3 regions of the Paenibacillus segetis genome follow, and region 2 is predicted to be linked to each of the others. Evidence: riboswitches for the same ligand, from Rfam matches in the RefSeq annotation. Region 2 holds a riboswitch; each other region holds the start of a gene.

Region 1 (7,885 bases), on a different contig from region 2:
GCAAAAAGGTCAGCGCACCGATAATCAGCACCGTAACGATCAGAATGCCGGTAAAAAGGCGATTATCTGTACGGAAGGTACCCATTGTCTCTGGAACCGGCTTCTTGCGAAGCAGTGAACCAGCTACCGCCATCATAGCGATCATCGATATATAGCGGCCTACTAGCATGACGATCCCTGTCGTAATATTCCAGAAGGATGTATTGTCAGCAAGTCCTTCAAATCCCGAGCCGTTATTAGCCGCGGAAGACACATATTCGTACAATACCTGCGATAACCCATGAAAGCCGGGATTCGTAATCGCACCTTTGCCGAGATCGGTCAGGAAGGCTCCAGCCGTTGGTACGAGAATAATTAGAGGGTGTACCAAGATCGCGATCGCAATCAGCTTCATCTCCCTCGCCTCAATCTTTCGACCAAGAAATTCGGGTGTCCGACCAACCATTAGACCACAGAGGAATACGCCCAAGATGGCATACATCAGCATATTGATTAACCCAACACCCTTACCTCCAAATACATTGTTTAGCATCATCAACGCTAGCGGGGTAATTCCGCCTAATGGAGTCTGGGTATCATGCATGTTATTTACACTCCCCGTGGTAGCTGCCGTTGTTACCGTGGTGAACAGTGAGGATTGTGGTATGCCAAAACGGACCTCCTTACCTTCCATACTCCCCTGTGAAGCATTGATCCCCATGGCATTGATCGCCGGATTCCCATGGCTTTCAGCATAGTAGTTCAATGAGAGAAACAGGACAAACAACGTCATCATGGCGGAGAAAATTACCCAACCTTGACGTTTGTTCTTAGCGAACAGACCAAACATATATGGGAGGGATGCTGGTAGCACCCACATCGATAACATTTCCAACACGTTAGTGAGCGGGTTCGGATTCTCAAATGGATGCGACGAATTAGCACCAAAGAAACCTCCACCGTTCGTACCCAAATGCTTAATGGATTCCAGTGAAGCAACAGGGCCGATGGCAATTTGCTGGGTTTGCCCCTCGAGCGTAGTGACCTCGAGCGTCGACTTCAGTGTCTGTGGTACATGTAATGCAACCAGTGTTAGAGTAACTAGCAACGCTAATGGAATGAACACACGGATATGTGCTTTAACGAAATCCTCGAAGAAGTTACCCACCGACTTTTGACCGGTAATCCCTCTAACAAAAGCGACTGCAACCGCAAATCCGCTAGCCGCCGAGGTGAACATCATCATCGTAATAACTGCCATTTGCGAGAAATAGGAAAGCCCTGTTTCCCCGCTATAATGCTGCAGATTCGTATTAGTCATAAAGCTGATTACCGTATTAAAGCTAAGTGTCTGCTCCATATCCCCAATTCCGTTAGGGTTAAGCGGGAGCCCCCGCTGTAATCTAAGGAATATATAACTGAAAGCCACTAGAACGATATTCGTCAAAATAAAGCTTATCGCATATTTCTTCCAGGACATTCGGTCCCGTTTTTTTAAGCCAATCAAGGCATAAATGCCTTTTTCAATTCGAGCAAACCCTTTGTCCGTACGATTCGGTTCATTGGAGAACACATGATATAAATAAGTACCCATTGGTTTAACCAGCAGCATTAGGATTACGATAACAGCTACAATTTGCAAAATGCCCATGAATGACTGACCCTCCTTAAATTAGGCCTAAATTGCCTAAATTTTTATGCTTTTACTAGAATAATGCGATATGAAATTAAAATTTCTCCGGATAGATCAGGGCATATACTAGATACATGAACAATAGAACGGTAACAGCTATGATCAGAATCACAAATCATTCCTCCCTATCCTGAACTACACCTTCGCACCAGTGCATAAATCCATAGAACAAACCATAAATCACGACTAATGCAGCCACCATATACAGATCCATCATGGTCTTTTCAGTCCTTTCAATTGTCTAGCTGTGCGGATTTGTCTGCCAAAAAAGACACATCCCCGCTGTGTGAATATATGACATATTTCGCCCCGAGCCCTTTATAGACTAATCTTGGATTTAAAGATGTTGTAATAACAAAAATCGGTTTTCTCGTCCAAGTACGACACATTTGAATATATCGGCAACATAATGTTAGGCTACTTTCGAACAAATACACTTTGCCCACCGGAAAAGATGGTTGAATCCAAGTGTTCTGATGATTTGTATCCACCAATACAAAACGCTCAATGCCCAATTCTTCTAGCCGATTTTTTCCTGCCTGATTGTTAGTTAACCCCGCAACCTTAATCCCTTTGAATTTCAATAATTTAATGAAAAGTTCTCCTGCTTTTGTTGGTGCCCACACAAGTACATATTCATTTTGATCCGCCATATCTATCTTTTCCCCTTCTCAAGTACATAAGGAGGCAACGAAAATCTCCGAACGATCTTGTGACCATCGTCATTTTCGGACACAGTCTGAATATAGCTGCATCGCGTCATTAGACGTTACCTTTACATCCATTTTTCATAAAAAGGTACAGTAAAGAGCCACAGAGGAAATCCTCTGTGACTCTACATGGGGTCACATTGCACTCATCCTCTCTCCATACGCTTACGAGGTTAGCTGTCGGATTCGGGCAGTGAGAGTTGCCCTACCTGTATAAATGCAAATTGCCTCACATTCTACAGGATTCACCCCATAACTGACTTCCGACTCTCACATCGGTAGTCAATTGTTGGTTCCCCCGCTTTCCTTAACGGAAATTAAGCGGATCAAATATTCAGTTATGTTATGGAAACAGGTGTAATCATACTCTCTAAGCAGATTTCTTGTAAAATGCGTTCCTTGGCAAAAAAAAGCAAAATCGAAACCAAATACATATTGGATAACGCTTACTTACTATCTAATCTCTTTATATCTCTTGTTTTCACAGTTCTAAGGCATTTATCGAATAAACCTCAATTATTGTGATTACTACTTTTCAGGAGTGAAAAATTAGCTATCTGCATATCAGAAGTAAAGAAATCAAGAAACCGAGCTTGAGGAAGATAGAAGCCTTGTATAAGGCCACAAATGTGCTTTTAGTCACTTTTTCTTCTGTTGCTGACCGAATTTGGCTTAACTACGGCCAATAAGATATCTTTTGTTTTTTACAAGGGAATCAAGAAATAGTATCATTCTGATGAAACACACGCTGAATTCCTGCAACCGCGGGAAACGGGGGAACCATCAGGCCGAGCTGGCCTACTTGGGGTGAATCCGACGGAGAATGATTAGTTCTCATGAGGTAGGGCGACTCTCACGGCCCGAATCCGACAGCTAACCTCGTAAGCCATAGAGAGAGACCCTTGATTTGCCACGCATTTGCGCCAGGCTTATTTGTACCTGAATCCGCAAACTGCAGCAGAGGTCCTCCTCTGTCTGCGGTTTTTTTGTTACTCCAAATGAACGAGCATACTTCTCGTTGCTATAAGTTAACAATCAACCTGTTATTTTGGAAAGGAATATAAGATGATGACTACTCATTTGATTAACAAACACCCATTCAACAATAGGAAATATGTCCATTACGTAAAAATGTACGCAGATTCTCTATACGCCCTTAGTTATTTGTTGTTGGAGGACAACACAGCTGCAGAACAAGTAACTACAAATACCTTCCTGGAGCTCTGTGAACCTTTTGCTCAAGATAATTGGGATCCTAAAACATTTTCATTACATGCTTATCAAAGCTGTATTCGTCAATGCACTGAACGGGTGGTAGATGTAGATAGACAGCTTCTTTCTCCTGATACTCCAACGTTGGACGAAAAAGCACTGGAATTTCTATGGTATGGATTGAAGCTTCCACTTATCGAAATATCAGTCATTCTTAGTAACAGTATTCCTACATTAAAGGAACAGCTCATCATGATACGTGAACGGGCAAGAGTTAAAGCAAGTACGATGCAGGTCCTGCCACGTAAAAATCTTGATCAAATAAGACTTGTCAACCTTGCGCAAAAGTAAAAGGGTATCCCCTAAGCCATTTACATGACTTAAGGAATACCCTTGATCAAACTTTTATACTAACACGCCATCCTTCAAGTGTAACACACGATCACACCACTCCAACATTCGTTCGTCATGTGTGACCATGACAGCAGATTTACCTTCTGCCTTCACTTCATCAGCTATCATTTGCACCACTTGTCTACCCCGCTTAAAATCCAAACTTGCTGTTGGCTCATCGGCGAGTAGAATCGCTGGATTGTTCATCCATGCCCGTGCGATCGCCACACGTTGTTTCTCCCCACCAGATAACTTCTCAGGATAATAATTGCGACGGTCCCATATATCCAGCCGTTTCAGCAACTGAGCCGCCCGATCTTTCGCTTCCTTGGCGTGCATCCCCGTTAGACTAGCAACGTATAACAGTTGTTCCTGCACTTTTAAATACGGAAGTAAATTGGCACTTTGAAACATAAATCCAATTTTGTGCAAGCGGATCGATGTAAGTTCCTGTTTACTCTTTCCCGTCAGTGATTCTCCGTCTAGAACAATCTCTCCGCTTGTTGGACTCAGCAACGCCCCTGCGGTTGATAGGAATGTACTTTTACCCGATCCGGATGGACCAAGAACCGCGATAAATTCTCCTTCATTAACCTCAAGATTTAGTTGATTAAGGATAGAGACGTTTAAATCCCCATCACCAAAAGTCTTTGTGACTTGATTCATGATTAGTTTTGCACTCATGCTCCAACCCTCCCAATAGCTTCTAATGCATCTACTTTAGCAACCTGAGTTACTGATATCAGTGATCCTAATAAAGACATACCCACAAATAGACCACTTGTAGATAAAGCTGTAGATAGATTCATCTGGAATGGCATGGACTCAGGAAGGACTGAATTAACACCCCAAGTCAACAATAGACTTAAACTTAAACTTATAATGGATAAAATAAGTACTTGTCCAACAACACTTCTTGCCAAGTATGCCGTCTTGGTTCCCATCGCTTTTAGAATACCAAACTGACTTGTCTTTTGAATCGTTATAACATAGAAGAAGACCGCAAGTACCAAAGCACCGATCACATAGAGGAAGGCAATCATCATCAAGAGTGATTTTTGCTCTTCTGCGTATCCCGGAATATTTGAAATAGCTTGCTTCTGGGTAACCACTTCCATTGAGCTAAGTTCATCAGATAGCTGCGTTACTTGATCAGATGTAACATTTAAAGCGATCGCATTGAATAATGAAGATTTAAGTACCTCAGGGTCCATAGACATCTTCGCCTTCATCGCCTGCCAGTCATGAATATTCATATATACAACCGGAGTATGACTATAAGACTGATTGTCAACAAAGCCTGTAACGGTCAATGTCATACCTGTCATTTGATCCTTAATGGTACTGCCAATTTTCAAGCCCGACTCGACCAACGTAGAATCTACAACGACATTGCCATTTTCTTCATTAGTGACTTTTTCCCCTTCCACAACTTTCGGTGAAAGTGCCCCCGCCATATCTACTGCAAAGAAAGTAACATCACTTTTCGAATCAAGGTCATCAACTGTGATGGTACTCATTTGCATGGCAATAGGTGTCGCCTTCTCTTCTCCCACCAACGAACGGACCTTATTCAAATCATCTTCGCCCAGTTGAGAACGTCTGAACTTTTGCTCCGCATCCCCCTGTAATACGAAATGATTATTTGGCATGCTTTGGATAGCTGAAATATTAGCGTCTGCTAACCCCTTCGCAAGTCCGGTTACGAACAGAACAAGAAAAGAGACTAATAACATAATAACTACAATAAAAATGTATCTAACCTTCGAGTGGCGCATTTCTCTTAATGCTAAGAACATTCAATTTCCCTCCTTATCTCTATGTCATTAGTTTAGGAGGGAATGATGAACGGAATATGAATAACAAATTACAATTTACAAATTACAAATTACGATGACTTTTGAATTACCTTTTATAAGGTAAAATGACCTTAAAGATGGTCCCTTCCCCTACCTTGCTTGTGACTTGAATACTCCCTTTATGAACTTTAACAATTTTTTGCACAATGGATAACCCAAGCCCTGTACCGTTAGTTTCACGGGTGCGCACCCGATCCGCTTTATAGAATCGATCAAAAATGTTCGGCAAGTCCTCTTCTGCAATGCCCTCACCTGTATCAGATACGGAAATGATGCATTGCTCCCCTTGAACCTCTGCTGAAATCGTTACCTTACCGCCTGCTGGTGTATGTTTGATTGCATTCGTTATAAGATTCATCCATACCTGATGTACTAAATCTTCATCCGCATAAAGATATATATCTGGCACACTTAATTTCAGAAATAATTCTTTATCCGTAAGCTTCCACTCCATAATTTGAGCGACTTGACGAATCTGCGTACGTAAATTAAATCTCTTCACATGCAATGCATTAGAATCATAATCCAATGTCGATAAAGTGAGTAATTGTTTGCTGAGTAACGATAAACGTCTGCTCTCCTCCTCTATGATCGAAAGGTAATGGACCCTTTGGTCCTGTGCTATAGAATGATCCTTTAGGGTTGTAGCAAAACCCTGAATTGAGGTGAGTGGAGATTCAATTTCATGCGACACGTTAGCAACAAACTCCTGTCTCGCCCTTTCAGTCCGCTCTAGTTCTTGACTCATAATTGTAAAGTGTTCCGCTAATTGCCCTATCTCATCACGTCTGCGTGTTTGCACTTTCAGGTTATACTTCCCCTTGGCAATATCTTGGGTAGCTTTAGTAAGACGTGTAATCGGTCTAACGATATGAAGTGTGCTAATCATCAAGAAGAGCAAACTGAATAATACTGCCGCTCCTAACAAAAGCGCGAAGAACACCCTGAGTTCACCAAACTGTACATTCGCATCAGGACGCATAAACATGGCATAAGTTCTATTATCGATCTGAACAGGTACACCTATCGCATTTTCTATTTCACTATCAAAAAAACCTGTAATAAACAAATTCGCTTTATACTCAGCAACGCCATGAAATATATTTCCGTCCAATACATGCTGTAATTGCTCTTGTTTCAAATTATAGCTTTTAAAGGGATTACCGAAAAAGCGCTCGTCCCCCTTATTATCGGTTAAATATATTCGATATCCTAACGAAGCAGCATTACTGAGATATTCATCGATAGAATTAGGATGCTCTTCACTGAATTTCTGAAGATTTAAGGCCATTTGCGTTAATTTATCATCATTTTGAGGTTTGATCTTTACATGATAATAGCCATTCGATAACAAAAATCCGAGCAGAAAGCTCACCACGATCATGGAGCAAAAAAGAATACACATCCGTGCATATAACGACTTCATGTATTCACCAGCTCCATTTTGTATCCAACACCTCTAACGGTACGAATAATGAAGCTGTCCTCGTAATCTGCGAATCTTCCCCGCAATCTTTTGATGTGTACATCCACCGTACGTTCATCACCTTCATAATCAAATCCCCACACCAGCTCAATCAATTCACTTCTTGAAAATAACCGACCAGGAAACTGAGCTAATTGAGCCAGTAATTCGAACTCTTTGGCAGGGAGTAATAGAATATCTTTACCGTCTGTAACTTCATAATTTTTACGATCGATCACAAGCTCTTTCAACCTGATTTTGTCTTCAAAAGCGACGGAATATCGGCGAAATAAAGCTCGAATCCTGAATAACAACTCATCAGGTTCAAAAGGTTTGGTTAAGTAGTCATCTGTTCCACGCAAATACCCTTGTTCCTTATCACTTAGTTGCTGCCGTGCCGTCAGTAAAATAATCGGAATATCGTAATTTTCGCGAATATATTGGCAGAGCTCCAAGCCATCGATATGTGGCATCATCACATCAAGAATGGCCAGATCAACCGTGGTCTCTTTCATTTTATCTATAGCTTCTTTACCATCCTTCGCTTCCAGGACAAAATAACCTTCATTCGTTA
Region 2 (7,885 bases):
ATACGCCCGGAAGACTCAATAACGAAAGTGTAATCCATACTTTACGCAACCCACTAAGCTTTAGATTCCGGCCTCCATCAAACAAAATGAATACTGAACCGACAGTAAGAATCATTTGATTGATCAGAGAACCGCTTGGTTCATGGATCAAGTTCAAACCAGGACCAAATACCATACCTATAGCAATAAACACCGCAACGTCCGGCAATTTCAGCCAGGAAGCTAATTTTCCTGAGAACATCCCTATAGTTAAAATAAGTATTACTAGCATAATATCATGCGAGATTGCTAGGCTTGTTGCCGATTCCATCTTCAACCCACTCCAACTACAGGATCACATTATTCTTCATTAATGAATGATTTGAATTCCTCAACATTTTTATTAGAACCAATAATGACCATAATATCGCCTGTAAACAATTGATCCATGGCGGTTGGGGCTACGATCATATCGTTTACTCGATGAATCGCGACGATGCTACACCCGAAACGGGCACGCGGATTCAGTTCTCCAACATTTTTGTTATGCAGGCAAGGCGGTACAATCATTTCCACAATACTGTATTCTTTGGATAATTCGATAAAATCCAGCAGATTCGGAGTCACGAGCTGATGAGCAACTCGAATTCCCATGTCTCGTTCCGGAAAAATGACGCGGTCAACACCAAGTCTTTCAAGCGCACGGCCGTGCAAGACGGAAATGGCTTTAGCTACTACAGTCTTGATCCCTAGATCCTTCAACAGAATCGCGGTTAGAATACTCCTTTGGATGTCACTACCCATGGCCACAATACCACAATCAAAATTGCGAACCCCTAGCGATCTAAGTACCTCTTCTTCCGTAGTATCCGCTACAACGGCATGTGTGAGCCGATTACTCAAGTCATTTACGATCTCTTCGTCTTGGTCTATACCGAGAACCTCGTAACCAAGATCCATCAATTCCAATGCAAGACTTGAACCAAATCGCCCTAATCCGATGACTACAAACTGCTGTTTTTTCATGTGTTTTGCCAAACTCCTTATCCTATTATCATTTTACCTTCTGGATAGCGATACAATTCCTTACCCTTCTTAGGACCAAGTGCATAAGCTAATGTTAAAGGCCCTAAACGTCCAGCAAACATAGTGAGACTAATAATAATCTTCCCTATGACGGTTAACTTCCCTGTGATCCCCATCGTCAGCCCTACCGTACCAAACGCCGATGTGGTCTCAAATAGAATGCTCAGGAAGCTAACGTCCTCCGTCGTAGACAATACCATGGCGACGACTATGACGAGAAATAGCGACAACATGGTAATCGTCACCGCTTTAAAAATACGCTCCTGTGCCAAACGGTAACGGAATATTACAAGATCGGAACGGCCACGAATCATCGAGAAGACTGCGCCGATCAAAATTGTAAAGGTTGTTGTCTTAACCCCACCACCTGTAGAACCAGGTGATGCCCCGATGAACATCAAGATAATCATAAAGAACTGTGTCGCTTGTCTTAATGCACCAATGTCCACCGTATTCGCACCTGCTGTACGCGGTGTGACGGACTGGAAGAAAGCACTCCATATCTTCTCACCCCAACTGAGTGGTCCCAGCGTCTTCGTGTTCGTGAATTCAAATATAAAAATTACGATTGCTCCAAGTATGATCAGTGCGGACGTCATGGATAGTACCACCTTAGAGTGAAGAGATAATCTACGGCGGTTACGGAAATCGATCAAGTCTGACATTACGATAAACCCGATGCCCCCCGTTACAATTAAGAACATCGTAACGAAGTTAACGATGGGATCCCCAACATACATCGTCAAACTCCGAAATCCACCAAACAAATCAAATCCAGCATTATTAAACATCGCGACCGAATGAAAGATACCAAAATAAATGGCTCGACCCAGTGGCATATCAAAAGCCCAACGAATGCTATACAATATCGCGGCACATGATTCAATCACTAACGAATACATCAATACTTTACGAATCAAACGTACAATGCCTTCCATCGAGTTTTGATTCATAGCCTCTTGAAGCAACAAGCGGTCCTTGAGCGATATTTTTCGCTTGAATGCCAAAGAGAACAAGGTTGCCATCGTCATAAAACCAAGGCCGCCGACCTGAATCAACAACATAATTACAACTTGACCGAATGTAGAAAAATAAGTCCCCGTATCTCGAACAATCAATCCAGTTACACAGGTCGCCGAGGTTGAGGTAAAAAGAGCATCTACAAAAGGTAACGTCCCCCCATTAGTATGCGAAATAGGAAGCATCAATAAAAGTGCTCCAGTCAGAATAATCGCCGCAAATCCTAACACTAACACGCGCGGCGGGGAAAGCTTGAACCATTTTGATATCACACGCTCACCTCATCACTGTAGTAAGACAAGAACAAGAAAAAAAGACACTGGAAATCCAATGCCTCTCGGTGTTTGGGCTCCTGCTGCAAAGGCCTACGAGGTTAGCTGACGGATTCGGACATGCACAGTTGCCCTATTTATTTCATCACCGGATGTATAACCCAAGCGCTGAAATAAAATTCACCCCTAAAGACTGGTTCCCCCGTTTTCACACAGAAATTCGGCCATTCATATTTTCATTTATTTACATTTCATTTTCCCAAATGGATTATAATCTTTATTTTCCCCCTTCACAAAGCTTTATTTCCATGAAAAACATTGAAAAAAGCTTAAAAGTACCGAAACAACGTTCAGGGTAATCCCTTATCCCAGCATTGCTAATCCTTACCGATGTTATTGCAGTTTTTCAATATTTCGTACACACTTCTGGCGATTGTATTCGGCCTGTGTTATCTTTACTGTGATGAACATTGATCGAAATGTTGTAAATTTTCAAAAATTCATTCAAAGGGGTTTTACAATGAAAGCTGCTGTTAACCCAATCGGGCGCAATTTAAAAACGAGGACACTTTGGATATTAGCCGCTATTGGCCTCATTATATTTGTATATGTGCAAGTGCTTCCTAGTATCTTGTCAGATACGCTTCAGGTGGAGCAATCCAAGAATGTCATCACAAAAGATCAGGCCAAGAATTCCGCAGCAAAATTTATGGAATCAACTTTAGGCATTTCTGGTGATATGGAAAAAGCATTAGTTACCTACGAGGCCCATTCTGAGATGTACGGTTATTTAACTAAAGAAAAACTAATGGAATCGTATTTGAAATCGTACGGCGAGAAATTTCCACTTGAAATGTTCCGTGTTCGTTTTGAAAATCCAGATGCAGTTCACTCCGCAGTGACTGTGGACGTTCATTTAACAACAGGGCAAGTGGTCGGTTTTGAAAAGATTGGCTCGGCAGGAAATTCAACTAAAGATTTGATGCTATTAATAGGATCTGAATCAACCGAATCCCTACTGGCACGTGAAGGGAATTTGGGGCTAAATGAAAAGGATGCACTGGCTACTAAGTACTTGAAGGTATTTGGTTTCGACAGAAATAAGTTAGATCTTGTTTCAGAGGAAGATGAGGTAGGCATCCGATATCAGTTTAAGGGCTATACATCAGGACAATCCCAAGGTTACCTAGATTTCCGTTTTGAATACGGGCAAGTATCCTCAATGGAATCTTACTTTGATACACCCCAGGCTCATCTGAATTACGTGAAGGATCAGACACAAATTGCTTATTGGCTTACATTTGGAGGATATGCACTTCTAACCTTCGTGTTAGGTATTCTAGCTATTATTTTCAGCGTCAAAGCTCGCAGGCACTCCTCATTTAAGCGCGGAATATTTCTGTCTAGCTGTTACTTTGTTCTAACCATGGTCGGAGCGATCAATATGCTTCCATACCTGCAAAAAGAGGGCGGAGAGCCATTAATCCTCCTCATCGGCTTTGTGGTACAGGGAGTATTATCATTGATCATGGCCGCCTCTGTATATTTCTCTCTTGTTGGCGGTGATGGATTGTTACGGCAGAATGGCCATAATTTATGGGCTCGCGCTAAAGAGCCTGGTTATGGGCGACACATTTTGTCCTCCATGGCAAACGGTTACGCTTGGGCTTTCATTCTACTCGGTGTTCAGTCGATTATCTTTATTATCCTGGATCAAACGATCCACTTCTGGTCCACTACAGATGCTTCTCAATCACCGTACAACCTATTATATCCGTTACTGTTCCCACTACTCGCATGGGTTGCAGGTATCGGTGAAGAAGCTGTGTATCGCCTATTCGGGATCCCGATGGTAAAGAAAATGGTTCGCAGCACATTCTTGGCTAGTTTCATTACGACGATGATTTGGGCTTTAGGACACACTTTATACCCAATCTACCCCGTCATTACACGGCCAATTGAATTATGTATTATCGGACTGTTATTCAGTTTCATCTTTCTGCGTTATGGTTACATCGCCGCGGTCTTCTCGCATGTTATCTTTGATAGCATTCTGATGGCATTGAGCCTTATGTTTATGGGAGGATCCATCAACTTGGCAGCAGGGGTGTTCTACATCATCCTCCCTGCCGTCGTTGCTTATGTGATCTATCTATTCAACCCACCAAGCAAAGAGCGCAAAGTACCCTTCACACAAAAAAGAGAGGAACCGCTGATCACGATTCCTCATCCCGAAGGGCGTTTATAATTTGATTGGCGAGCTTCTCGCCAATTGAGAGGGGCCGAAAGTCTTCGACTGAGGCCTCTTTTATTTTTTTGAGTGAGCCAAAATGTTTCAGCAAGAGCTTACGGCGCTTCTCACCAATTCCAGGAATGGAATCCAACCTAGAGGTCACCATCGACTTCGCACGCTGCTCACGGTGGAATGAGATAGCAAAACGGTGCACCTCATCCTGTATTCTCTGCAGAAGATAGAATTCCTGACTGTCACGTGGAAGATGAACCGGCTCCGGTGGATCCCCCACCATCAACTGCGCCGTCTTATGCTTCGCATCCTTCACAAGACCACAGACAGGGATGTACAATCCTAGCTCATTCTGCAACACATCTATTGCTGCTGAAATTTGGCCTTTCCCTCCATCTACAACAATGAGATCAGGCCTTACAAGATTGTCCTTAAGCACCCGTTCATACCTGCGACGAATAACCTCACGCATGGTCTCATAATCGTCTGGTCCTTGAACGGTCTTCACTTTGTATTTACGGTATTCCTTCTTAGCTGGCTTCCCATCAATAAACACAATCATGGCCGATACTGGGTTCGTCCCTTGAATATTCGAGTTATCAAAAGCTTCAATCCTCGATACCGACTCTAGACCAATGCTGCGTCCCAGATTTTCCGCTGCCTTTGAAGTCCGCTCCTCATCCCGTTCGATTAGCTTAAATTTCTCGTCAAGTGAGACACGTGCGTTATCTTTGGCCATCTTCACCATCTGTCGTTTGAGTCCACGCTGTGGTACATGTACTTTTACACCCAACCACTGCTGCAGAGCGTCCGCTCCGCTCACAGGATCAAGCATTTCGCTTTCACCCTCACCCAAAGGAGGAATCCTATTACTCAGGCCCCCTGCGTCTTCCGCCGCTACTTCCGCTACAGGAACGGTTGACTCTTCATCCTCCGAGAGACCCTTTAGCTCCGGCAACAGAATTTCTTGGGGTAGTGCTGGGTTATCACTGTAATACTGCGTTACATACGACAGAAAATCACTATAAGCGTCCCCATAGAATGGGAAAACGGAGGCATGGCGTTCGATCATCTTACCTTGACGCATATACAGAATCTGCACGCACATCCAGCCTTTATCGACGGCATAGCCGAACACATCGCGATCCTTGGCGTCTGACATCGTAATCTTCTGCTTTTCCATCAGCGCATCAATGTTAATGATCTGATCTCGCAATTCCTTCGCCCGCTCAAAATATAAGTCCTCTGCCGCTTCTTGCATTTTTCGTTGTAATTCCTTCTTGATCTCCTCATGTCCACCACTCAGAAAAGAGTTAATCTCTTGCGTCATTTCTTCGTAGGTAGCCTGAGGCACCTCCTTCACGCACGGCGCCAGACACTGCCCCATATGGTAATATAAGCATACCTCTTTGGGCATGACATTACATTTGCGTAACGGGTACATGCGGTCCAAGAGCTTTTTCGTTTGCTGGGCTGCATAGCTGTTCGGATATGGGCCAAAATATTTAGCCTTATCCTTTAACAACCGCCGTGTGACTTCAAGCCGAGGATGTTTTTCGTTCGTTATTTTAATATAAGGAAAAGTTTTATCATCCTTCAACAGGACGTTATAGCGTGGATGATGGGTCTTGATCAGATTGCACTCCAGGATAAGTGCTTCCATGTTACTTCCCGTAACGATATATTCGAAATCACGGATATGCGTAACAAGCCGCTGTGTTTTACCATCATGACTACCTGTGAAATACGAGCGAACCCGATTCTTAAGGACCTTAGCCTTGCCGACATAAATAATGGTTCCCTCTTTGTTCTTCATTAGGTAACAACCTGGAAGATCAGGCAGTAATGCCAGCTTATGGCGAATAGCTTCCATCGCTTTCTCTTGCTCATATAAATCTTGATCTATAGAATCCATGCCCGCAAACCTCCTCCCCCGCATGGAAATATTCACTTCCGATATATAGAAAACGCCCCCGGACATGCCGGAGGCGTGGGAAAACAGCATAGCCTTACAACCAATGAGAAGCTATTTAGCTTATTGGTGTTTAGCAAGTATGCCTTTCAACGCTTCTTTGGAGTTCAATCCAACAACCTTATCAACAGGTTGACCATCTTTGAAGAAGATCAGTGTTGGAATACTCATAACGCCAAAGCGGGAAGCCGATTCCGGATTCTCGTCCACATTCACTTTTGCTATTTTGACCGAATCTCCTACGTCTGAAGCCAGTTCTTCAAGAATTGGAGCTATCATCTTACAAGGACCGCACCAAGGCGCCCAGAAATCAACAAGCACCATGCCTTGCCCTTCGACTTCACTATTGAAGGATTGATCGGATACGTTAACTATTGCCATAATAAAATCTCCTCCTTATATGTTTGTTTTGTCATGTTTGCACATCATCCTCAGAACAAACACAATTTGTATCAATACGAAATGATGAAATCACCTTAATTAAGGTGTCTTGTCAATTATACCACATTTATTTTGTGAATGGGAAATCACTGATACAGCGCCTTCTTTACAAAATAAAGGAGAATTGGTTATACTAATGATAACCTAAAAACGCTTTGTCTATGACTTATTTCATTGACGGTTATCATTTGACCGAGGAGGCTACGCAAGATGGACGCAAATCCGCATGCCAACGACCCTAGAGCGCATATCAACGAAGAGCCACGCAACGATTTATTTGATTTAATGAACGGATTTTTCGGTATGTTTACGCTTATGGCCGTTATTTTCTTTGGAATGGTCATCATCAAATTTATTGCCGGTTAATCGGGCAATACGACAAAAGCCGTTTCTCCACAAAGAGAATCCGGCTTTTTTGTGTTATTATTGACCTCGCTTGTTACTCCCATTAACAGGTACAACATCCACGAACGGTGCAATTCGATCCATCAATCGTTGGCCTTTATGCTGCTCTTCCCCATCCTTATTCGTAAAACCAAGATGCTTCTCCAGCGCTACTAGCGAATGATTCGACGTGTAAAAGGTCGGCTTACGATTCATTCTATAATTGAGAATAGAACCCATAATATGATCACGTACCCAAGGATTCAAATTTTCAGCTCCAACGTCATCAAAAATGAGTAAATCAGCCTGTTTCATAATTTCGACTGTTTCCTTCAATTTCTGATTATCCAGCATCATCGACTTTAAATCTTCTACAAATTCTGGCATGTATACAATCACACCGGAATACCCTGACTTCGCTAACTCATGTAGCAAATAACACATCAGAAAGGTCTTCCCGGTTCCGAAATGCCCCACAAGGTACAG
Region 3 (7,885 bases), on a different contig from region 2:
TGTTACCTTCGGCTCCATAGACAAAGCAGCTCGAGATGTTATCGATGCAGCAGGATATGGTGAATACTTCATTCACCGTCTGGGTCACGGGCTAGGTATTGATGTGCATGAGTTCCCTTCCATTCATGGAAATAATGAAATTTTACTGACGGAAGGTAACGTATTTACTGTTGAACCGGGAATTTATGTTCCAGGAGTCGGTGGTGTCCGGATTGAGGATGATGTACTTGTTACTCCTGAAGGCGTTGAAGTACTGACATCTTTCCCGAAGATGCTTACGTATTTATAAGATAATCTTCTCTATAACACGATATTTGAAGCCCATAATAAAAACCTCCAAGTTCACGAAATGAATTGGAGGTTTTTATTGCTGTATTGTATGTTAATAGTATGAAGTAGTTATTCGGTACTCATTTCTTTATCGTCTTTATGCTGAAAGTTTCTCGCAATATATAAAAACGGAGTTCCCGCAGCTGTCAGTATAAATTTAATGACATAGGTCGTAAAGAGAATTTCAAGCCAAACCCTCAAGCTATATTCACCTGCAAAAGCAATCGTACAGAATACGAGTGTATCCACAAAAGAGCTGGCCATCGTACTTCCATTGTTCCTAATCCACAATTGATGTGGTTTTGGATAAAAGCGCCGAATCCAAGCATATAGTCTGACATCGAGAAATTGACTGATAAAATAAGCGGTTAAGCTCCCGAGTGCCAAACGTGGCATTAATCCAAATATCGTCTCCAATGACGATTGAGCAATATCAGTCTCTTGAGGTTGGAACACTAGCGCCATTTGCATAATAATCGTTGTCATAATCAACGTAAAAAAGCCAAACCAAACCGCTTTTTTGGCCTCTGCTCGGCCATATTTCTCATTCAGCAAATCGCTGGTCAAATACAAACTGACATACATTGTATTCCCGAGCGTCATGACGATTCCAAACATCTCAATTGTTTTGACAACCTGAATGTTAGCGATGATTGTCGCCACACCAATCCAAGCGTACAGCCCTTTCTTCCCAAACAAACGGTAACATATCAAGAAGAACGTAAAGTTCACAAGCATGAACAAAACGCCCCATCCTATATTAAACACATTAAATTCCTCCTAGTTTTGATTACGCGGGATGGTTACGAACCGCGGCTAACAACATACAGCAGTTATTACATTACCATAATCCCTTCTTGTAATCCACCATATACATGATGTGAAAATAATGAAAAATATATAATTCCCCATGTAACTATCATTTGCAAATCATAGCTTTTCATATAAAATAGTTCTATTGACCGTTGGTAAATATAACTATCCCATTGAAACAGCGAACAATCGTCAAAAAAAGAACATCTAGAGGAAAACGGAGAGGATTGCATGTTCAGAATTAAACATTCTATTAGCCGTAAACTTATGCGGACATTTGCAGTAGTTATCGTTCTATCATCACTCTTATTTAGTACCAGCTTTTATTACATATCTATGGGTATTATCAAAACCCATGTTCTCCCCCAGTTTGACAAGGTATTATATACTAGCACACAGGATATTTATAAAAGTCTCGATAAGAGCCAAACGCTACAATTACTTAAAGGCAAAGAAAATTCACGTTTTACTGTGGAATCTTACCTTTCTGAAAGTGTAAAAAAATTCAATTTAGATTCCGCTTATCTCATTAATTATCAAGATAAACAAGCCGTCATACTGGCTACTAATGATACATCGAAAATGAAAACTACGGATACATTAATGATTCAGGATGCCATGTTGAAGGCTGAAAATAGCACTGTCAGCATCAGTAATATCTACTCCGACCAGTTTGGGGCACACAAAACAGCTTACATATCCATTCCGGGAAGCTCCATTATACTTGCCGTAGGGATGGATGCAACCTTTGTAGAACAGAAGCAATCCCAGATTCTGTGGATCTGTATTGGTATCACATTATTTGTTATTACGGTTGGGATAACGATTGCTTATCTAGGTAGTCGCCGCATCACGAAACCGATCAAAAATCTAGTTACAATAACTGAAAAGATGGCAATTGGTGATTTCCGTCAAAATATTGAGATAAAAGGACATGATGAAGTGGCTCAGTTGGCTGAGAGCTTTCATTCCATGACTGTTCAACTCAAGGACATGATCTCCAAAGTACATGATACTTCCTTGTCTGTTGTCAGCGGAGCCGATGAAATGATCCAATCTGTCCGTACCTTTGAGGAATTGATTGAACGTTCCAATGCTGCAACTACTCAAATCGAGAGTGGTAGTAATATAATAGCTTCAGCAACGGCTGAGAATGCACGTGCTATGGAGGAAATCTCGGATGGTATTCAGCAAATTGCTGCTTCCTCTGCTGCAGTCACAGAGAGAATAGGACAAGCTTCCGAACAAGCCAATATCGGCAATGAGCTAGCACAAACAGCCATTAACCAAATGGAACAAGTCGAAGGTGCCGCTGGAAAGTCACTACAGCACATATCAATTCTCAATGAGCGTTCCGAATCCATCGCTAAAGTTGTAGCTACAATCAGCGAAATCACCAAACAAACCAATATCCTTGCATTAAATGCATCAATTGAAGCCGCCCGTGCTGGTGCTCACGGTAAAGGCTTCGCCGTTGTAGCTGAAGAGGTCCGTAAACTAGCTGAGGAATCGCAAACCGCCACCGATAAAATTAGTCAGTATCTTATTAGCATTCAGGAGGAATCTCATAATTCCTTCACCGCCATGCAGCATGTAAGTGACGAAATTCACTCTGGGGCAGCTATTGTTAGGAACGCTGGCCTCGCCTTCGACCAGTTAACGGAGCTAATCCAACATATCAATATTACGATTCATTCAGTTTCTTCATCTACGCAAGAGGTGTCCGCTGGAACGGAAGAAGTTACTGCTTCTGTAGAAGAAGCTGCTAGTATCACAGCAAAGTCATTGCAAAATATCAAAGAAATCGCACATTATTCCAGTCAGCAAATGACGGAGATTACGGCTCACGCTACGACTGTGAACTCGCTACAAGAAATAGCAACCATTTTAAGAGAGTCTGTTAATAGGTTTAAAATATAGGAGGGACAGCTGGGTGAAGTGCAAGGGCATTCGGCGTGATTCGAACTTTCGATCGCTGTTGCTGTGTGATTATTTTGATTGTATAAACCCTTAATTGGTTATAATCACACAGCAAAGGCGAACGCTCCGCTTCTCCAGTTTCGAATCTCACCCCATGCCCCCTTCACCCATCTGTTAGAGTGAGTAGTACTACAACAAAGACGTATCTCCTTTTGAAATCATAGGAGATACGTCTTTGTTAAGCGCCGAAAAGTCCTTTGGGCTTTCTCGACAAACTGAGGCTGTAGCTCAACTCTTTAAAGTTGAGCTACAGCCTATTACTAACCACTTAAACAGATGGGTGAAGGAGTAACGTAGAGGAAATTTGGAACTGGAGAAGCGGTAGCGTTCGCCTTTATCCTCGGATTTCATCCGCTGAGCGGAATAAATTCTAGAAATCTGAGGATAACAGCGATCGAAAGTCCAAATTTTCCTCAAAGTTACGACTGAACCCCCATCTGTTACTTCTACACCGATGAGGGAGATAGCTCGTTTACAGATACAACCTCGGCCAGTTTCTTCTCTGGCCGTTTCCAATAAGCCTCGTTACCGGGAAGATCGTCGAACCAAGCTGCGTCCTTCGGACAGTCCAGGATCATGAATTTTCCATATTCATCATCTCTGGACTGGTGATATTTCAGGAACGCCTGACCGTTCTCAATCGCTAAGATTTCAATCTTCCCTGAGGTATGACTCATCGACAGTCGAACCCGTTTTCCAAGCCCAGAAGTTCGGGCTTTGGCTTCTTCCACCAACGTATAGGCGCGTTCAAGAGGGATGACAAATTCTGAATTACCGGCAACCGGCCGGTTAATAAAGAAATAATAAGGTGTAACTCCAGCCCAGGATAACTGGTCAAGTAATTCCCCAAGCACTTTGGAATCGTCATTGATTCCCCTTAGTATTGGCGTCTGATTTACGACAATCGCTCCAGCCTCATGCATAGCCTGGAAACCTTTCTTAGCTTCAGGCGTAATTTCACGGGGATGATTGATATGCGCCATGACATAAATCCGTTGATCTACCGTTGAGAACTCCTTAATCAGTTCTAAAAGCTCCGGATCTTCATAAATACGCATTGGATTGAACACTGGAATCTTTGAACCTAAACGAATGATCTTCACATGATCGATCTGACGTAATTGTTCTAAAATAATTCTTAGTTTTGAGGTAGCTAATATTAAACTATCTCCCCCGGTGAGGAGTACGTTATTAATCTCGGGATGTTCCTTAATATACTCAATGCCAGGCGTAACATCAGCTAAAGCTTCTTTGACATCATTGCGAAACAGGCGCTTACGGAAACAATAGCGGCAATAAGAACCACACACTTCTGAAACAATGAGTAGAGCTGTTGTTCGATACTTGTGCTGACAGCCAGGTGCTGCATAATTTGTATCCTCATCGGAGGCATCCCACCGACCGTACTCGCTCAGTTCACCCTTGTTAGGGATGACTAATTTACGAATCGGATCGTGTGGATCATCCCAATCGATAAGATTTAAATAATAATCATTTACCCGGAATACAAATTTGTCTGTAATTGGCCGGAGCTCCTCCATCTCCAACTGGGACAACTGCGTCACTTTACCAATATCGGTGATGTACTTCGGTCGTGCCATACGCTATCTCCTCCTCTGACATTACTAATTTGTAAAGAGAAAGCGCAGAAACCAACTAACCGCAGTGAATACAGCAATACTGTGCCGTTAACGGGGCCAAAGAGTCAAAAAAATGCAAAAAGACCCCGTTACAGGGTCAATGAGTATGTAGTATAGCAAAGCTGATTGTGACCCATACACTGCAAACGAGGTTAGCTGACGGGCTCGGGAGTTATGGTTCCCTACGTTCAATGAATCTACGATTCGCCCCAAAAAGTGGTTCCCCCGCTTTTCGACTTTACCAATCGAAAATTAAGCGTACTTTTATGCTATACCATATTCTACCTATTGTCAAAGTCTGCTACCGAACCAACTGAGCTATTTCATATACAAGGTCCATATTCAAATGCTCGCGAACATGATCAGCTAGACGATCATAAGCTGCTTCCTTCCGTACCGCGGCTGAAAATGTCTCTTCCAAAGGTGCCAGTCCCTTGGACATCCGTACGCCATTAAGCCAGGATCTACGCCAAACATCGCTGGAGAATAAACCGTGCAGATACGTTCCAAATACTCTACCATCCAAGCGTCCTGCTCCTTCGAACAATTTCTCTCCGCTAGTTCGCGTGATGCTAAATAAATGGACCACATCTGAACCGAGGTCCCAGCTCGTGTCACCTGCATGGATTTCGTACCCTTCCACTGGAACGCTCTTGCCAGGTGGATACAACATAATAGGTTGATTATCTACGGTTACACCGTGGACGCGAATCGTCGTTTTGTCAGAACGAAAGACCGTCGAAACCGGAAGCCATCCAAGTCCTTTCGCCTCCTTGGAACTTCCAGACTCAATCCCTTCCGGATCAGATAGCCAATTACCCAGCATTTGATAGCCTCCGCAAATGCCAACCAGTTGTGTATGCGAAGATGAGTTGATAACTCCTTCAATCGCCGCATCCAGCCCTTGATCTCGCAAGAAGGACAAATCTCCAATCGTATCCTTTGTCCCCGGCAATATAATGATGTCTGGTGTTCCGAGATCAGACGCCCTGTCCACGTAACGAAGAGAGACATCACCTTCTACAGCAAGGCAATCAAAGTCAGTGAAATTAGAAATGCGCGGATAACGAATAACGACAATTTCCAGCTCTCGTTCTGCTTGTACTTTTAGATGCTGTGAATCAAGAATAACCGAATCCTCGGCCTCAATCTCCAAATCCGGTATATAAGGTAGCACACCAAGTACAGGAATACCTGTCTTCTGCTCCAACCAATCAAGTCCAGGCTGTAGTAGCGAAAGATCTCCTCTAAATTTATTAATAATGAACCCCTTAACCCGCGCTTTTTCCTCTGGCTCTAACAACTCAAGCGTGCCAACAAGAAAAGCAAACACTCCTCCACGATCAATATCAGCGACGAGAATTACCGGTGCATCCGCCCAACCGGCCAAATTCATATTCACAATATCTCGATGCTTCAGATTAATCTCTGCAGGACTGCCTGCGCCTTCCATAACGATAATGTCATAGTTTTCTCGCAGTCTTTTTAACGCATCCATTACTAAGGGCTTTGCTTGAGGCAAGAAATCCTCCCGATAACTTACTGCGCTGAGATGTTGGTACGGTTTGCCATGAACAACAATCTGAGAATGCATATCTCCTGTCGGTTTGATCAGAACCGGATTCATATCCGTTGTCGCTGAAATACCACAGGCCTCAGCTTGAATTCCCTGGGCACGACCAATCTCAAGTCCATCTGGGGTAACGTAGGAATTCAGAGCCATATTTTGCGATTTAAATGGAGCTGTTCTTAACCCATCCTGTTTGAAAATACGGCAAAGTGCCGTGACAATAACACTTTTACCGACATCTGATGCCGTCCCCTGAACCATCAAGACTGCACCTAACTCAATTGAATTGTCATCATCAGACATCCATTTCGTCTTCTCTGTCATGTTGCTTTACCTCCATCAACGAAATATCAGAACGGCCAGAAGGAGTAGCACAACCTCTAGACCTTCATTCAACGCACCGTAAGTATCACCAGTCAAGCCACCTAGTCTGGCGTTCATTACTCTGGCCACTAAAGTCCCAACCCCAAAGATTACTAGTGGATGCAGAGCGAAATACAAAACCAACGGCATCCAAGTAACCCCGCTCCAATCCGTGGAGGAGGCAAGAAATATACCTGTTGCAGACAATGTTAACGCGAGTAGTGCGGACAAAATCGTATCCTTAGAGCTTACACCATGAAATCGTACCGCCAGTCCTTCACCATTCCTAGCCATCGGCCATGAACGCATCGCCCACCCCATAAACCATCGGCTCCATACCGGTGCAGTCAATAACGCCGCTCCCGATGGAAGAGTTCCTAGTTCCAGTAACGAACTAATCAACGACACTTTAAGCATGAGCAATAATACACACGCCAGCACACCCATCGCTCCAACGCGGCTATCCTTCATAATCTCCAGCATTTTCTCACGTGAACGATAACTTAATAGAGCATCAGCAGAATCCATCCATCCGTCCAAATGTAATCCACCGGTTATCCAAACCCACAGAATTAACGTAATAACTGCCGCAGGTAGGGTGGGTAATGCCCAGCTAGAGAGCGTTGCCCCCGCCCATACAGCTAGTCCGATTACCGATCCTACTAATGGATAATATTTAACGCTTCGCCGCAACAGTTCCGGACTGAAATCCAGTTCCGCCTTAATAGGTATCCTTGATAAAAATTGAAAAGCAGCCAATATAGGCCGGCTTCTATCACTCATAGAATGTACTCCCTACTCTTCAACTCAATTGGAATCCCTGCAGTCACTAGAAATACCTGATCAGAGATCCGGGCGATCATACGATTCAAAATACCAGCCAAATCACGATACATTCGGCCTAGTGGATATTCCGGAACAATTCCGCTACCAACTTCGTTCGTAACCAAAATAATCGTACCCGGGTATGCCGTAACTGCTGTCTCCAGCTGGTGAATTTGTTCCATCACACGAGCTTCAGCATCAGGCTCATCCACGACAGCTAACAGAACATTGGATAACCACAGTGTTAGGCAGTCAACAAGGACAAGCGGAGCCTCTCCTATGAGATTTCCACCGATTATAGCATTAGGAGAAGTTAACCGTTCAGCAAGCTGCAGCGGCTCTTCTAGAGTCGTCCACTGAAACG

What was found. A riboswitch is a leader RNA that binds a small molecule or an ion and turns the genes downstream of it on or off. The one in region 2 is predicted to bind cyclic di-AMP.
Region 1: it holds a riboswitch for cyclic di-AMP, as region 2 does, so the genes downstream of both, IEW05_RS12000 (DUF4218 domain-containing protein) here and IEW05_RS20095 (TrkH family potassium uptake protein) in region 2, are expected to answer to the same signal.
Region 3: it holds a riboswitch for cyclic di-AMP, as region 2 does, so the genes downstream of both, IEW05_RS03300 (KamA family radical SAM protein) here and IEW05_RS20095 (TrkH family potassium uptake protein) in region 2, are expected to answer to the same signal.

What each region holds. Positions count from the first base shown of each region.
Region 1 covers NZ_BMFT01000001.1:2,577,252-2,585,136, forward strand. Annotated here, with positions in the region: gene kdpA (potassium-transporting ATPase subunit KdpA) at 1-1,630, opposite strand, end outside; gene kdpF (K(+)-transporting ATPase subunit F) at 1,707-1,784, opposite strand; gene IEW05_RS12000 (DUF4218 domain-containing protein) at 1,906-2,325, opposite strand; cyclic di-AMP (ydaO/yuaA leader) riboswitch at 2,529-2,716, opposite strand; cyclic di-AMP (ydaO/yuaA leader) riboswitch at 3,119-3,285, shown strand; gene IEW05_RS12005 (hypothetical protein) at 3,514-3,945, shown strand; gene IEW05_RS12010 (ABC transporter ATP-binding protein) at 4,000-4,671, opposite strand; gene IEW05_RS12015 (ABC transporter permease) at 4,668-5,786, opposite strand; gene IEW05_RS12020 (sensor histidine kinase) at 5,893-7,272, opposite strand; gene IEW05_RS12025 (response regulator transcription factor) at 7,269-7,885, opposite strand, start outside.
Region 2 covers NZ_BMFT01000003.1:183,817-191,701, forward strand. Annotated here, with positions in the region: gene IEW05_RS20085 (cation:proton antiporter) at 1-310, opposite strand, end outside; gene IEW05_RS20090 (potassium channel family protein) at 340-1,005, opposite strand; gene IEW05_RS20095 (TrkH family potassium uptake protein) at 1,023-2,357, opposite strand; cyclic di-AMP (ydaO/yuaA leader) riboswitch at 2,433-2,593, opposite strand; gene IEW05_RS20100 (CPBP family intramembrane glutamic endopeptidase) at 2,878-4,605, shown strand; gene uvrC (excinuclease ABC subunit UvrC) at 4,574-6,517, opposite strand; gene trxA (thioredoxin) at 6,638-6,955, opposite strand; gene IEW05_RS20115 (YqzM family protein) at 7,226-7,381, shown strand; gene dnaI (primosomal protein DnaI) at 7,439-7,885, opposite strand, start outside.
Region 3 covers NZ_BMFT01000001.1:768,032-775,916, reverse strand. Annotated here, with positions in the region: gene IEW05_RS03315 (M24 family metallopeptidase) at 1-289, shown strand, start outside; gene IEW05_RS03310 (queuosine precursor transporter) at 400-1,098, opposite strand; gene IEW05_RS03305 (methyl-accepting chemotaxis protein) at 1,375-3,063, shown strand; gene IEW05_RS03300 (KamA family radical SAM protein) at 3,570-4,724, opposite strand; cyclic di-AMP (ydaO/yuaA leader) riboswitch at 4,890-5,032, opposite strand; gene IEW05_RS03295 (cobyric acid synthase) at 5,065-6,657, opposite strand; gene cobS (adenosylcobinamide-GDP ribazoletransferase) at 6,673-7,479, opposite strand; gene cobU (bifunctional adenosylcobinamide kinase/adenosylcobinamide-phosphate guanylyltransferase) at 7,476-7,885, opposite strand, start outside.